3 regions of the Lysinibacillus sp. HST-98 genome follow, and region 2 is predicted to be linked to each of the others. Evidence: riboswitches for the same ligand, from Rfam matches in the RefSeq annotation. Region 2 holds a riboswitch; each other region holds the start of a gene.
The links. A riboswitch is a leader RNA that binds a small molecule or an ion and turns the genes downstream of it on or off. The one in region 2 is predicted to bind thiamine pyrophosphate.

Region 1 (5,245 bases), on a different contig from region 2:
ACCCTATGAAAGCTATTTAGACCAATTACCGAAACTACGGGAACAAGTTGCTTTAATCAAGCAAGCGGAGAAATATGAACATGCCGTAGAGTTAGCTAAGCAGGATGTAGTTGCTTTAGACAGTCTCTATCAAGAAAGTAAAGAGGCTCTTCAACTTTTGCAGCAACGATGGCTGACGAGTCAAGCTAGTATTTTAGCAGAACAACTGAAGGAAGGAGAACCCTGTCCTGTTTGTGGTAGTATGACACATCAGAAAGCGCACAATGAGCAACTGGAAGTTATTGAGCTTGCTCAAGTGGAAGCATTAAGAGCGAAGGCATCATCAGACGAGCGTAAGTATTTAGAGAAAGAGGCATTTTTAGCATCAGCGCAGCAACTTCTTCAAGATACATGGCAACAACTTGAGGCGCAGCATATTAAACAAGAAGACCAATCACAGATCACCGCTACTTTACATGAAGTGGAACAAGAGATTGCTGCATTAAAAATTATTCAACATCAATTAGCTGATGTGCGATTGAAAATAAAGCATCAGCATGATCGAATAGAACAGCTACGAAATAAACATATGAAGCTAGAGCAATATTTAGCAGAGCAGATAAAAGAATGGACAAAATTACAAGCGGTTGTAGACGAACAACTTAAGCAGATGCCCCCTAATTTACCAACTTTACAGCAATTAAAGCAACAACTTAATGAAGTTAGCAAACAGAAAGAAGAGCTTCAAAAAAGTTGGCAAGTGAGTCAAGAAAATTTGCATGCAGCAAAGGAAACGGCTAGCAATGCAACACTAACTGTAGAAATTGCCAAACAGTCCTTTGAGGAATTACAGCTTAAAATGAATGAAAAGCTTCAGCAATTTACAGCAAATATGCAAGAATTAGGGTTCGAAAGCTATGAGGCTTATGCTACTGCTAAACGGAGTGCCATACAATTAGATGCACTTCGAAAAGCATGCAGTGACTATACTTTACAAGTGCACACGTTGCAAATCCAGATTACCGAAGGGGCTACCTATCTTCAAGGGAAAGAGAAGCAAGATTTAGAGGCAATGGAAGCAAGAGTAGAACAGCATCGAGTTTCCTATGAGGAAGCATTTAAACGTTTGCAACAGATGAATGGCTTTATACAAGCATGCCAAGGCTTTAGTGAAAAGGTGGAAGAAATAGCGAAAGAGCTTCATTTACTTGAACAAGAAGCAGGGCGAGTAAAGGAGCTCTATGGATTATTAAATGGACAAAACTCGAAAAAGCTATCCTTTGAGCGTTATATACAAATTAACTACTTAGATCAAATTACAGAAGCTGCCAATATACGTCTGTATCATTTATCAAACGGTCAATTTGAGCTTAGACGTTCAGATAGATTAGAAAAGCATGCGAAGCAAAGTGGCCTTGGTCTTGATGTTTATGATGCTTTTACAGATCAATTACGAGATGTCAAAACTTTATCAGGTGGCGAAAAATTTAATGCTTCGTTGAGCCTTGCATTGGGGATGGCAGATGTGATTCAAAGCTACCAAGGTAATATTCATATTGAAACGATGTTTATTGATGAGGGCTTTGGCTCGCTCGATGAGGAATCACTAAATAAAGCAATCGATACATTAATTGATTTGCAGGATTCTGGTCGTATGATTGGCGTTATTTCGCATGTGCCTGAATTGAAATCCGCGATGCCAGCAGTTTTACATGTGGAAAAAACATTAAATGGCCATAGTCAAACCCATTTTGAAGTGAAATAAAACGAAGGCGTATTTCCTCTAAAAGGAATACGCCTTCGTTTTATTTTTTTCGGGTTGTGGTTGTAGGCGTTGTGCCCTTTTTTGCAGCCATTACTTTTTTTACGATAGGAATAACAATAGGTGCTAACTTAACGGCAGTTTTTACAACGTTTGATACTTTCATCCCAAAACAGCTCCTTTTACAATTACTACTACCTGTTTCTCTTAAAAATAAAACATTAACGGATAACACGAACAGCCTGAATTATATTCCAAATCACAATACCGAGTGAGACGAGGGCATAGATGGCGAATGAAGCAAACCAAATAATCATCATCGTCTTGTTATTGGAGGTTGGATCTAAACTAAATGTAGAAAAAACAAAGACAATAAAGAATAGAATGCCAAAAACAAAAGGTATTAAATGAGAGACAAGTGCACGAATCGAATGGCTTTTTACATCACTGTCTTTTGTCACGAAATATACAATTAATGGAACGATAAAAGGGGCGAAGAAAATACTAAGATAACTAAAGGCAGCTAAAATTTTTTGATTCTCCATAGTTGTATCTCCTTTTTAAATATTTACGCATGAAAAACAGCAAAGTTTCAAAAAAATGATGTATGGAAGGTTGTAATCCTTCAATCCTTTGCGTACAATGAGATTGTTCAAATAAATTCAGATGTAACGACCACAAGGGGAGCTGATGATGTCAGCTGAGACTGGGCACGTAATGCCTTGACTCTTCGAACCTGTAAGTTAATGCTTGCGTAGGGATGTGGATAGAAACCGACACTTGTACGATGTGAGGCTCTGTCCTGACATCGTTTTTTCGTCCTTAAAGGAAAAAAGGTGTCAAAAAGAGACATATCAGCGCTTTTCTATTCCTGCTCTTGTATCCTACATCGGAACAAAGGAGAGAATATGTATGGACAAAAAAAGACTATTAATGCTAGTGGAGATTGCGATTTTTGCAGCGATTGGTCTCGTACTGGATCAGGTTTCCTTTAAAGTATGGGCACAAGGCGGCTCAGTTAGTCTTGTTATGGTACCAATTATGTTAATAGCATTTCGCTGGGGCTTAGTAGCTGGGCTAACAACTGGATTACTCGTAGGTGTAATGCAAACCATGTTTGGTGCTACGATTGTGCATTGGCTACAAGGATTCCTGGATTATGGCGTTGCTTTTACTGTTGTAGGATTAGCGGCGGTTGTACGTGGACCAGTGTTAGACGCTGCTAAACATATGAACAAAACAAAAATGGCACTTTATATAATCATAGGTACCGTTTTCGCAGGCTTCTTACGATACACAGCACATACAATTGCTGGTGCTGTATTTTTTGCCGAATATGCGGGTGACCAAAATGCATGGATCTATTCCATCATCTACAATGGTACATATATGCTACCAGCAACCATTTTAACGGCGATCGTTGGTGTTCTTTTATTCACAGCCGCTCCACAATTAATGCAAAGAAAAGCTTAATGCTAGTCCCTTCACGTGAGTGGAGGGACTTTTTTATCGTGAATAGCTCTTTTAGCACTTTGCAAAGTAGGAAAGCATACAATATTTAAAGCGTTTATCGTTATACCCATAAAAAGTTATGTTATATTAAAGAATAGATATTAGATGAAAGGGACGTTATACATGATTGTAAAAACGCAAGAAGAGATTGAAGCTTTTAAAAAAATAGGACGCATTTGTGCTGAGATTCGTGAAGCGATGAAAGCTGCAACAAAGCCAGGAGTTACAACACTTGAGCTTGATGAAATTGCTGGTCGCATGTTTGCAGAGGCTGGCGCTATTTCAGGACCAAAGGGAGAATATGATTTTCCAGGGTATACATGTATTAGTGTCAATGAAGAAGTAGCACATGGTATTCCAGGAAAGCGTGTTATTCAAGAAGGAGATATCGTAAATATTGATGTTTCTGGCTCTTTAAATGGCTATTTTGCTGACACAGGTATTTCATTTGTTGTGGGTGATGGCTATGAGGACAAAGAAAAGCTTTGCCGTGTTGCTAAAAGTGCCTTTGATCGAGCAATGACAAAAGTAAAGGCTGGATCTAAATTAAATCAAATTGGTAAAGCTGTTGAACGCGAGGCAAATGCTAATGGGTTAACTGTTATTATGAATTTAACAGGTCATGGCTTAGGTCAATCTTTACATGATGAACCAAACCATATTTTAAATTATTACGATGCATGGGATTCTACTATTATGAAAGAAGGTATGGTCCTTGCGGTTGAGCCATTTATCTCAGCAAATGCAGAGCATATCGTAGAAGCAGGTGATGGTTGGACATTCGTGACGCCTGATAAATCACTTGTAGCTCAAATCGAACATTCAGTCATTGTAACAAAAGATAAACCAATTATCTTAACGTCATTAGACGAAGAATAGGATGCAATGAAAAAATCCTGCTAACCAAATTATTTTTGGTAGGCAGGATTTTTTTTAATAAATAAAATGCCAACAAAGAGAACACCGCATAAAAATAAAGCGGCTGTAGTGACAAGTAGCTCATCAAAACCATTATGTATGGCGATTCCAATATAAGCCCAAATAAAAACACTTGGATACATAACATCAAAGTGATGGAAACGGATATGTAGCGCAATGGCTCCTCCTAAAGTAAGTAAAATCACTGCCCAAAGAGGCGTACTAAGACCAAAGCCGTTCCAACCATAAGCCGTTAACGTAAAGCTTGTATTTGTGATAAAAATAAATGTCATCCATGCTAAATAAATAGAGAAAGGAATACGACCAAACAAGGATTTGTTCTGAAGAGGGTACGTATTATACAACATAAACAAATACAAGACTAAGAGTAATGTAATGCCAAGAGAAACAATAAATAACTCATGGTGCCAGACATATATCATTAATGCTTGTAATATATTTATGCAACTAAAAAGCGCAGACTGTTTCAAAGTTGTCTTTTTTATGTTCATAACTAACCAATAACCGAGTAAAAAATAAATGATAATCCAAATTACATGACTTACACTAACTGGTGCAAATACTACAGAAAAACGATTAGCGATTTCTAGCGAAGATTGACCGTTGATGTTCACGAAAAAGGATGAAAAGGTTAGGATGATTGAGACAATATAAGAGATTGTCATCATGATAAACCGAGGCATGTTTTCCTCTCCCTTCGTGTTAGATTGTATAGGGAAAAGACAAATAAGTATAGTACTGTCACTTTTTTTATTATAACGGAAATTTCCAACAATGTATCGTGTTGTTTTACTAATAATACCTACAATTTACCATGTCTGATAGGCATCCATATATTTCTTTAGTACAATAAGAATAGCCAAATAAAAGGAGTGAAGTTTCATGACACAAAATTTGAAGAATCTAGATCTAACTGTTGAACTAGACAAAAAGATGTATAAAAAGAAATTAAAAGTACTCCAATATGAAATGTTGAATGCACAACAATTTTTATTAAAAAACAAGATTGGCTTGATCTTGGTATTCGAAGGAATGGATGCGGCTGGTAAAGGT
Region 2 (5,245 bases):
TTTAATTTTTAGTAGCTTTTTATAGATATCTGCAGATTCCTTTACACCACCACCTGGTGAATTAACGCTTAAAACAACACCCTGTATGGACTCATCATATAAAATATTATCTAATTGTTCTAAGAAAAATTGATGATCATAGGCAACTGGTTGCCACAATGTACTTGAGCCGATATCTTGAATCGTTCCATCTACCTTTAAATAAGCAATTCGCTTATCAAAATTTTCACCTTCAATGACATTTTCATATACATCTAAGCTATTACCTGCCATTAAGCTATCAAAATTACCTAGGAAATCCGCTTTAAATAGCGCAAAAATGGTATTAATTCCTAACGAAAATAATAAGAGAATACCTGCCACTACTAAAGCAACCCACCTTTTTACATTCATGTCTTTCCGCCTCCTCAACACGTAATACGTATGACTTGCCAATTTGTTTCATTTTTTATGCAATAATTAAACAAAAAAGCTTTACACTATGTATTTCCTCATATTACCTTACCTAAAAAAAATAAAAAAATCAAAGTCCATCCCTTTGATGAACTTTGATTTTCGACATTATTTCCTAGGAAATGATTATAATTGGAGGTGTTTGATTTCATGTTGTCGTAATTCGACACGTCTAATTTTCCCAGAAGATGTTTTCGGTAGCTCCTCTACAAATTCAATAGCACGTGGATATTTATAAGGAGCGGTTAATGATTTCACATGACTTTGGAGTGTTTGAATAAGCGCTTCATCACCTTTTTCACCATTGCGCAGAACAATAAATGCCTTGACAATATTTCCCCTTACTTTATCAGGGCTCGCAATAACAGCAGCCTCTTTTACGGTTGGATGTTTCATTAAAGCATCCTCTACTTCAAAAGGGCCAATTGTATAGCCTGAGGATATAATAACATCGTCTCCTCTACCATCAAACCAAAAGTAGCCATCTTCATCTTTATAGGCACGATCTCCTGTAATATACCAATCCCCTCGAAATTGTAAATTTGTACGTTCAGGATCATTTAAATATTTTTTAAAGAGGGCTGGTGTTTCACGATGAACAGCAATATCACCAACTTCTCCGATTGTAACGGGTTTGCCCACATCATTAATAATTTCAACAGTGTTGCCAGGAGTAGGTTTTCCCATAGAGCCAACTCTTGCTTCCATCCCTACCATTGTGCCTACTAATAATGTATTTTCCGTTTGTCCATAGCCATCTCGCACTTGTAATTTAAATGTTTCCAAGAATACTCTAATGACCTCACTATTTAATGGCTCACCAGCTGATACAGCTTGGCGAATTGCACTTAAATCATACTCATGTAAATTATCAAGCGCTGCCATAAAACGATATTCAGTTGGTGTACAGCATAGTACATTGATTTTGAATCTCTGAAGCAATGCTAAATAAGAAGCTGCTTCAAATTTACCTTTGTAAACAAATGCAGTAGCTCCACTGCCTAAAGTAGCTAGAAACGGACTCCATATCCATTTTTGCCAGCCTGGTGCTGCAGTCGCCCAAACAATATCATTTTCTTGTACACCCAACCAATGTGGTGCTGTTGTTCGTAAATGAGCATAGCCCCAACTATGCGTATGCACTGCTGCTTTTGGATTTCCTGTTGTTCCACTTGTATAGGCTAAAAATGCATTGTCTGTGCTTTTTGTTGGGATAGGATTTATGTAGGTTGTAGATTGATTATGCATTTTTTCAAGTATGTTCTGCCAAGGTTTATGTGCATTCCCTATGACAAATTGTTGGATGTCTTGTAAATTCCCTACTTTATCGAACTGTTCAATATAGGGTTCAAATGCAATAACCGCTTTAGCATTTGCATGATGAATTCGATACTCAATATCCTTTGTTCTTAACATTTCAGAACTTGGAATAATAGTTAAACCCGCTTTTAATGCAGCAATATACACAATATATGCTTCCACTGAACGTGGTACCATCACTAAAATGACATCACCTTTCTTTAAACCTTGCTTGGTGAATACATGTGCTGCTTGATTCGCTTTTTCCAATAAATGTGCATATGTAATACATTGGATGTCTTGGTTTTCTTCATAAATGATTAAAGCATTTTTGGTTGCATCCTGAGCATATTTTTCAATTTCCTCTACTATGTTATACCATTCTGGTGCAACTAAATCTTGTCTTTTCATGGCAATTGCCCCCTTTTGTTATGACACATTATAAAACTCTTTTTTCAGCATTTTCAATGGTTTGTGCTTAATTTCGGTAAAGTCATGACAACTATCATACTCTCCTATATGGCATCGGTCACATTTTATCTATAGGAAAACTTGCTATTGAATACAAATGAAAAGTATGGTACATTTTGGTCAACTAAAAGCAAGATTGCAGGGGGACTCATAAGAGTTGAGAAGGTAAAACCTGACCCTTTGAACCTGTTAGTTAATACTGACGTAGGGAGCAATAAACATCGTTTTTCAGATGAAAGGCTCTTTTCGTGCATTTTTACACAAAAAGAGCCTTTTTGCATGCTTACGTCCATCCCTAAAGGAGGACTACAATGATTTTTCAAACAATTCGTCAACAGCAACCACTTATCCATTGTATAACCAATTATGTAGTGGCAAATTTTCAAGCAAATGGTTTATTAGCGATAGGTGCTTCACCAGTAATGGCCGATGACTGCCAGGAGGTAGAGGAGATGGTGGCCATTGCTCAAGCATTATTAATTAATATTGGAACACTTAACGATCGCACAAAAAGTGCCATGTTATTAGCAGGTGAAAAAGCCAATAAACTTGGTATTCCTGTTATTTTAGATCCTGTCGGAGTTGGAGCCACAACTTATCGTAAGGAAACCGTAAGATACTTACTGGAAAACATACACTTTGCCGTGATTCGCTGTAATCTCGGCGAGCTAGCAGCAATAGTTGGTGTAAATTGGCAACAAAAAGGTGTCGATAGTGGTCATGGCACTATCGCTATGGAATTAGAAGCCACATCATTGGCTCAACGCTATCAATGCATTGTTATTGTCACAGGAGAACGCGATTTTATAACAGATGGCAAGCATAGCCAATGGATCGCTGGTGGTCATCCACAAATAATAGAAGTAACGGGTACAGGTTGTTTACTTAGCGCAATTTGTGGCGCAGCCTATAGTGTAAGCCATAATCCTTACCAACAATTAATGGAAACACTTACTTACTATAAAAAAGCAGGTGTACTGGCATCCGCATTTACTGCAGACATTGGTGATTTTCAAATAGCCTTACTCAATGCTATACATCGCTTATCAAAGGATGGTGCAGCTTCATGCATATTGTAACAACAATCGCTGGCTCAGATAGTGGTGGTGGAGCGGGTATACAGGCTGATTTAAAAACATTTCAGGAATTAGAAGTGTTTGGTACTTCTGTGATTACTGCTTTAACTGCTCAAAATACTTTGGGTGTAACAGGTGTTTGCCCGATTGACGTTTCCTTTATAAAAAAACAATTCGAGGCCTTGGTAGAAGATTTTCCAATCGCTGCGATTAAAACCGGAATGCTTTATTCCTCAAATATTATCAAAGCAATTGCACACACGATCAGTGAGCTAAACATTCCACTGATTGTTGATCCGGTGATGATTGCAAAAGGTGGAGAAAGCCTACTACAGCAAGAAGCTATCGATGCCTTATGCTCAACTTTACTACCACTTGCTACGATTGTTACGCCCAATATACCAGAGGCAGAGGCACTTTCGGGGAGAGCTATACATCATGTTGAAGATATGAAAGAAGTAGCTCAAAGCTTGTTACAGCTAGGTGTACAATGTGTCATCATTAAAGGTGGTCATTTAGCAGATCCACTTTATGCCATTGATTATGTATTTTTTAAAAATGGACGTTCTTTTTCGATGCAGTCTCCACGAATCCAAACAAAAAATACGCATGGTACTGGATGTACATTTTCCGCAGCACTTACTGCTTTTCTTGGACAAGGATTTACTCTGGAAAATGCCATTATAGAAGCTAAAAAATATATCCAATTAGCTATTATGTATAATTTATCGATTGGAAATGGTCATGGACCCACTAATCATTTTGCTTATCAACAGCATAAGGAAGCCTGTGAGGTGATTATTCATGAAACGTGAGGATTTGCAGCTTTATTTTATTATGGGTACGAGCAATGTTCCTCCTCAAGAACAACCACTCTATATCCTAGAAAAAGCCTTGCAAGCAGGCATTACAATGTTTCAATTTCGCGAAAAAGGTCCTCACGCGTTAACTGGACTTGCCTATGAACAATTTGCACGCCAATGTCAAAAACTATGTCATCAATATCATGTGCCCTTTATCATTAATGACGATGTTGATCTAGCGATACGACTCGGAGCTGATGGAGTTCATATCGGACAAGATGATTTACCTGTAGGTGTAGCACGTAAAAGAGTTGGGAACATGATTCTTGGTGTATCTGTCCATTGCGAGGAAGAATTGCAAATAGCTATTAACCATCAAGCTGATTATGTTGGTATCGGTCCAATCTTTCCAACATCCTCTAAAAGCGATGCACAACCACCATGTGGCACATCTTTTTTACAGGAGGCTCATTCTCTTTATCCTGAATTACCAATTGTCGCAATTGGTGGAATAAATTTCACAAATGCACATTCTGTATTTCAAACGGGGGTTGATGGTGTTGCTGTTATTTCAGCTATCTGTCAAAGCAAAGATGTTGATTATACAGTAGCTACATTTAGATCTCTAACTCGTATAAATAAATGAACAAATAAACAAACTAAAACCAGTGCCTTTTACGGTCACTGGTTTTAAGTTTATAAATGCTTAATCAGCATTTATTGGTTGTTGTTTGGCATACCTTTTAATTGAGATTCTGCCATTTGTACAAGACGTTTAGTGATTTCACCACCAACGGAACCGTTGGCACGAGCTGAAGCTTCAGCTCCTAATTGAACACCAAATTCTTGTGCAATTTCGTATTTCATTTGATCTAGTGCTTGTTGTACACCAGGTACTGCAAGCTGGTTTGAACTACGGTTGTTGTTTGAAGCCATGTTTCTCACCTCCTTGTGAATATAGAATGTGCGATATTAGATTTTTAATACAAAAAATTTAGAGGTAAATTGTACCTCTATTGGAATAACAATATCCATACAAAAAAGCCGTCTCAAAATGGGCTTTGAGACGGCTTTTAAATCCTTATAGTAGATCTGCAAATTTATCTTGTTGTTCTTCTTTCTTAGGGAAAATATAGACCTCGC
Region 3 (5,245 bases), 930 kb from region 2:
TAGTCGAGGGTGATTCTGCGGGTGGCTCTGCTAAACAAGGTCGTGACCGTACATTCCAAGCGATTCTGCCATTGCGCGGGAAAGTAATCAATACAGAAAAAGCCAAACTACAAGATATTATGAAAAACGAAGAAATTTCAACGATTATCCATGCGATTGGAGCAGGTGTTGGTACGGATTTTGCGGTGGAAGATTCTGCCTACGATAAAGTAGTCATCATGACCGATGCGGATACGGACGGGGCACATATTCAAGTCTTGCTATTAACATTCTTCTATCGTTATATGCGTCCACTTATTGAGTCTGGGAAGGTCTATATCGCACTACCGCCGCTTTATAAAGTCTCAAAAGGTACTGGAAAAAAAGAAATCATTGAATATGCTTGGACAGAAAGCGATTTACAAAAGGCCATCAAAAAGGTTGGCAAGGGTTACATATTACAGCGCTATAAAGGTCTTGGCGAGATGAATGCAGACCAACTATGGGACACAACGATGAACCCTGAAACACGGACATTGATTCGTGTCACAATCGAGGATGGTGCACGTGCGGAGAGACGTGTCACGACGTTAATGGGCGATAAGGTAGAACCACGTCGTAAATGGATCGAAGCCAATGTAGACTTCGGTATGGAGGATGATTCTAACATTCTAGAGAATGAATTCATCCAACAAGAGGAGGACCAAGCATGAGTAGTACAGAAAAGTTCCAAGATTTACCGTTAGAAGAAGTGATGGGTGACCGTTTTGGTCGCTATAGTAAATATATTATTCAAGACCGCGCGTTGCCTGATGCACGTGACGGTCTTAAACCAGTACAGCGCCGTATTTTATATGCGATGTTTACGGAGGGCAACACACATGATAAGCCGTTCCGTAAATCCGCAAAAACAGTGGGTAACGTAATTGGTAACTATCATCCGCACGGCGATAGCTCTGTGTATGAAGCGATGGTACGGATGAGTCAGGATTGGAAGGCACGTCATATGCTCATTGAGATGCACGGGAACAATGGGTCAGTCGATGGCGATCCTCCAGCTGCGATGCGTTATACAGAGGCAAGACTATCTGCTATTGCTGCTGAAATGCTACGAGATATTGGCAAGAAAACGGTCGAGTTTGTGCCAAACTTTGATGATCAGGATATGGAGCCAACTGTTTTACCAGCACGTTTTCCTAACCTTTTAGTCAACGGCTCTACAGGGATTTCCGCTGGCTATGCGACAGATATTCCGCCACATGCCTTAGATGAAGTACTGGATGCTGTGTTGATGCGCTTAGACAAGCCTAATGTTACTGTAGATGAATTGATGACGGTGATGAAAGGGCCTGATTTCCCAACGGGTGGCATCATTCAAGGTGTTGATGGCATTAAAAAGGCGTATGAAACAGGTCGTGGTAAAATCATCGTCCGTGCACAAGCAGTTGTTGAACCAATCAAGGGTGGTAAAGAGCAAATTGTTATCACTGAGTTACCATATGATGTAAATAAAGCGAATCTTGTGAAAAAAATTGATGAGCAACGTGTAGATAAACGACTAGAAGGCATTGCGGAAATTCGTGATGAATCAGACCGTACAGGCTTACGAGTGGTAATTGAGCTGAAAAAGGATGTACCAGGACAAGGAATTTTACAGTACTTGTTTAAAACAACGGATTTACAGGTAGCTTATAATTTTAATATGATTGCCATTCATAATCGTCGTCCTACGATGATGACATTACCATTATTGCTAGATGCGTATATTGCCCATCAAAAAGAAGTGGTAACAAACCGTTCCATTTATGATTTGCAAAAGGCAAAGGACCGTTCTCATATTGTAGATGGATTAATTAAAGCTCTTTCTATTTTAGATGAAGTCATTGCGACGATTCGTTCTTCTAATGATAAGAAGGATGCAAAGCTTAATTTACAAGAGAAGTTTGATTTTACAGAAGTACAGGCAGAGGCCATTGTAAGCCTGCAATTATATCGATTAACGAATACGGATATTACAGAGCTTCGTCAGGAACAGGACGAGTTAGATAAGTTAATTGCGAAGCTAGAGGGGATTCTACAAAGTGAGGCTAAACTTGTGCGTGTTATTAAACAAGAGCTGCTTGATATTAAGAAACGCTTTACAGAGCCTCGCCGCTCGAAGATTGAGCAAGAAATTGAAGAAATTAAAATTACATTGGATGTCCTTGTGCCAAGTGAGGAGGTTGTCGTAACAGTAACGAAGGATGGTTATATTAAACGCACATCCACACGTTCTCATGCCGCTTCAAATGGGCAAGATTTTGCCATGAAGGATTCAGATTATTTATTGTATGAAGCAAACTTAAATACACAGCACCATCTATTGCTGTTCACAAATCGAGGCAATTATATTTATCAGCCTGTTCATGAGCTGCCTGATATACGCTGGAAGGATCTCGGCCAGCATATTTCAAGTATTGTCCCAACAGGGGAAGATGAATCGATTATTGCGGTTTATGGCTTCGAAACATTTGAACAGCCAAATACGTATGTCTTCACAGCCACAAAAGATGGTCAAATTAAGCGCTCACCACTCGCAGACTATGCAGTGACACGTTATTCAAAGCCTATTAAAACGATGAACGTCAAGGCTGGTGATGCGATGATCTATGCCTCGTTTGTAACAGATGGCGTGGAGCTGATGCTCACAACGGATACAGCCTATGCGATTCGTTTCCCAATGGAGGAACTACCTGTGACAGGTGTGAAAACAGGCGGTGTGAAAGGGATCACACTAAAAGATGGAGAAGCCTTAGTTGGCGTCAATGTATTACAGCCTGATGTTACCCAATATGTAGTGATTGTGACACAGCGTGGTGCCGTGAAGAAAATGAATGTCGCTGAAGTTGAAGTAGCAGGTCGTGCAAAACGTGGACTAAAAGTATTAACGGAGTTAAAAGCTAACCCTCACCGAATTGTGGCAGTTGTTCAAGCAACAGACGGGGAGCAGGTTGTGATTGAAACTGAAAAAGGTGTTCAAGAGGTGATAGACGTGCAAGCATTGTCTCGTGCGGATCGCCATTCCAACGGTTCATTTAAAGTGGATATTGCAACAGATGGGGCAATCTCTCATGTTGTCACAGCCAAAAAAGAACAGAAACCAAGCTAAAAGAATGCCCAGTCTCTTAGGAGTGCTGGGCTTTAAGCTCTTTTCAAAAATAGCACCTTGTCATTTAAGTGAAACTATGGGTATAATAATCATCGAAAAGTTCATAGCGAAAGAATGTAGGGGGGCTAGTAATTGCTAGCTGAGATTGTGTCCGAAAGACGCTGACCCTTTGAACCTGATTTGGCTCGTACCAGCGTAGGGAACATCTATTCAAAAAAGCAAAGTTTTGAAGATTGATTGCGATACGTCTGGGAGGAATCCTAGGCGTTTTTTTATGTTTCGAGCAACAACTTGCCAACATTGTATATACGCTTTCTTTTGGTGACAACATTCATTCATGAACACTTTCATATTACAAACTGGGAGGCTTTTGCATGAAGAAATGGTTATTTATTCTAATGGTAGCACTATTAACATTAGCAGGCTGTAGTGACAAGGAGGATAAGCAGGCTGTTGACAAGCTGAAAAAGGTGTCTGTGGTACTGGATTGGACGCCGAATACAAATCATACAGGACTATATGTTGCGAAAAAACTCGGTTATTTTGAGGAACAGGGCTTAGATGTTGATATTATTATGCCTGGTGAGGCGGGCGCAGATCAGCTTGTTGCTTCTGGCAAGGCAGATTTTGGCGTGAGCTATCAGGAAGGCATAACACAGGCACGAGTACAGAATGTGCCGCTGGTCTCAATCGCAGCAATTATACAGCATAATACATCTGGCTTTGCTTCTATTGCTTCAAAGGGCATTACATCGCCAAAGGATTTTGAAGGTAAAACCTATGGTGGTTGGGGTGCGCCATTAGAGCAAGCTGTCTTACAATCACTAATGCAAAAAGAAAAGGCAGATATTAATAAGCTAGATATTGTCAATGCTGGGGATTTAGATTTCTTCACAATGATGGAAAAAGACATTGATTTTGCTTGGATTTATTATGCATGGACTGGTATTGAGGCTGAGCTACGTGGGGAAAAGATTAATATGCTATATCTTACAGAGTATAGTGATCAATTAGATTATTATACGCCCGTTTTAGCTACAAATGAAAAAATGATACAGGACAACCCCGATGTAGTCAAAGCCTTTGTGGCAGCGGCAGCGAAGGGCTATGAATACGCAATTGAAAACCCAAGTGAAGCGGCGGATATTTTAATCGAAGTTGCCCCTGATTTAGATAAAGTGTTAGTGCATAAAAGTCAGGAATGGCTGGCTGATAAATACCAGGATGATGCCAAGCAATGGGGAGAGCAAAAGCTTTCTGTGTGGGAAAATTATGCGAAATGGATGTCTAGCAATCAAGTACTAGAGGGCGAATTTGATGCGAAAAAAGCCTTTACTAATGAGTTCTTACCTAAAAAGGAGGCCAAATAAGATGGCAAATTCATTAATCAGTGTACAAATCATTCCGAAGACAGAGAAATATGAAGATGTTATACCGTATGTAGATGCAGCAATTGCGGTGATCGATGCTTCTGGGGTGAAATATGAGGTACATCCATTGGAAACAACGATGGAAGGTGAGCTTTCAACATTGCTCCAAATCATTGAAAAAATGAATGAGAAGATGATCGAGCTTGGTGCCATCAATGTCATTACACAAGTGAAAATTTTATATCAGCCAACGGGTATTACGATGGATACATTAACGGAGAAATATCAGTAATGAAACGTGCATTACAGAAGGGAAGGACGATAATTTTTATCGCCTTCCTCTTATTCATATGGGAACTAATCGTGCGGTTCGCTGAAGTTCCTCATTGGTTATTACCCGCACCAAGTAGTATTTTATCGGAGGCCATCCAGTCGTATCAAACCTTTCTACCACATGCATTTGCTACGGTACAGCTAGCTCTACTAGGTTTGGCCATTGGCATCGCTTGTGGGCTAACGGTGGCAGTAGTGTTACATCGATTTAATTTTATTCGAGAACTGTTTTATCCAATTCTTATTATGTCGCAGAATGTTCCTATTCTAGTCTTGGCACCGCTACTTATTATTTGGTTTGGCTTTGGCTTATTACCGAAGCTTATCATTATCTGTCTTGTGTGCTTTTTCCCGATTGTCATTGCAGCGATGGATGGATTTAGACAAACAGCTCCAGCATTAAAGCATTATTTTG

Region 1: another riboswitch for thiamine pyrophosphate. It lies ahead of thiT (energy-coupled thiamine transporter ThiT); the one in region 2 lies ahead of thiM (hydroxyethylthiazole kinase).
Region 3: another riboswitch for thiamine pyrophosphate. It lies ahead of JIN86_RS00090 (ABC transporter substrate-binding protein); the one in region 2 lies ahead of thiM (hydroxyethylthiazole kinase).

Annotation. Positions count from the first base shown of each region.
Region 1 is NZ_JAENHX010000012.1:79,717-84,961, forward strand. Features, by position in the region: gene JIN86_RS20910 (AAA family ATPase) at 1-1,744, shown strand, start outside; gene JIN86_RS23835 (hypothetical protein) at 1,785-1,907, opposite strand; gene JIN86_RS20915 (magnetosome magnetite crystal formation protein family) at 1,963-2,286, opposite strand; TPP riboswitch at 2,412-2,519, shown strand; gene thiT (energy-coupled thiamine transporter ThiT) at 2,654-3,214, shown strand; gene map (type I methionyl aminopeptidase) at 3,377-4,132, shown strand; gene JIN86_RS20930 (hypothetical protein) at 4,162-4,875, opposite strand; gene JIN86_RS20935 (polyphosphate kinase 2 family protein) at 5,075-5,245, shown strand, end outside.
Region 2 is NZ_JAENHX010000001.1:944,009-949,253, forward strand. Features, by position in the region: gene sppA (signal peptide peptidase SppA) at 1-393, opposite strand, end outside; gene mbcS (acyl-CoA synthetase MbcS) at 580-2,163, opposite strand; TPP riboswitch at 2,354-2,451, shown strand; gene thiM (hydroxyethylthiazole kinase) at 2,535-3,302, shown strand; gene thiD (bifunctional hydroxymethylpyrimidine kinase/phosphomethylpyrimidine kinase) at 3,290-4,114, shown strand; gene thiE (thiamine phosphate synthase) at 4,104-4,748, shown strand; gene JIN86_RS04750 (alpha/beta-type small acid-soluble spore protein) at 4,820-5,038, opposite strand; gene thiI (tRNA uracil 4-sulfurtransferase ThiI) at 5,184-5,245, opposite strand, start outside.
Region 3 is NZ_JAENHX010000001.1:15,572-20,816, reverse strand. Features, by position in the region: gene parE (DNA topoisomerase IV subunit B) at 1-692, shown strand, start outside; gene parC (DNA topoisomerase IV subunit A) at 689-3,127, shown strand; TPP riboswitch at 3,236-3,346, shown strand; gene JIN86_RS00090 (ABC transporter substrate-binding protein) at 3,502-4,497, shown strand; gene JIN86_RS00085 (thiamine-binding protein) at 4,499-4,789, shown strand; gene JIN86_RS00080 (ABC transporter permease) at 4,789-5,245, shown strand, end outside.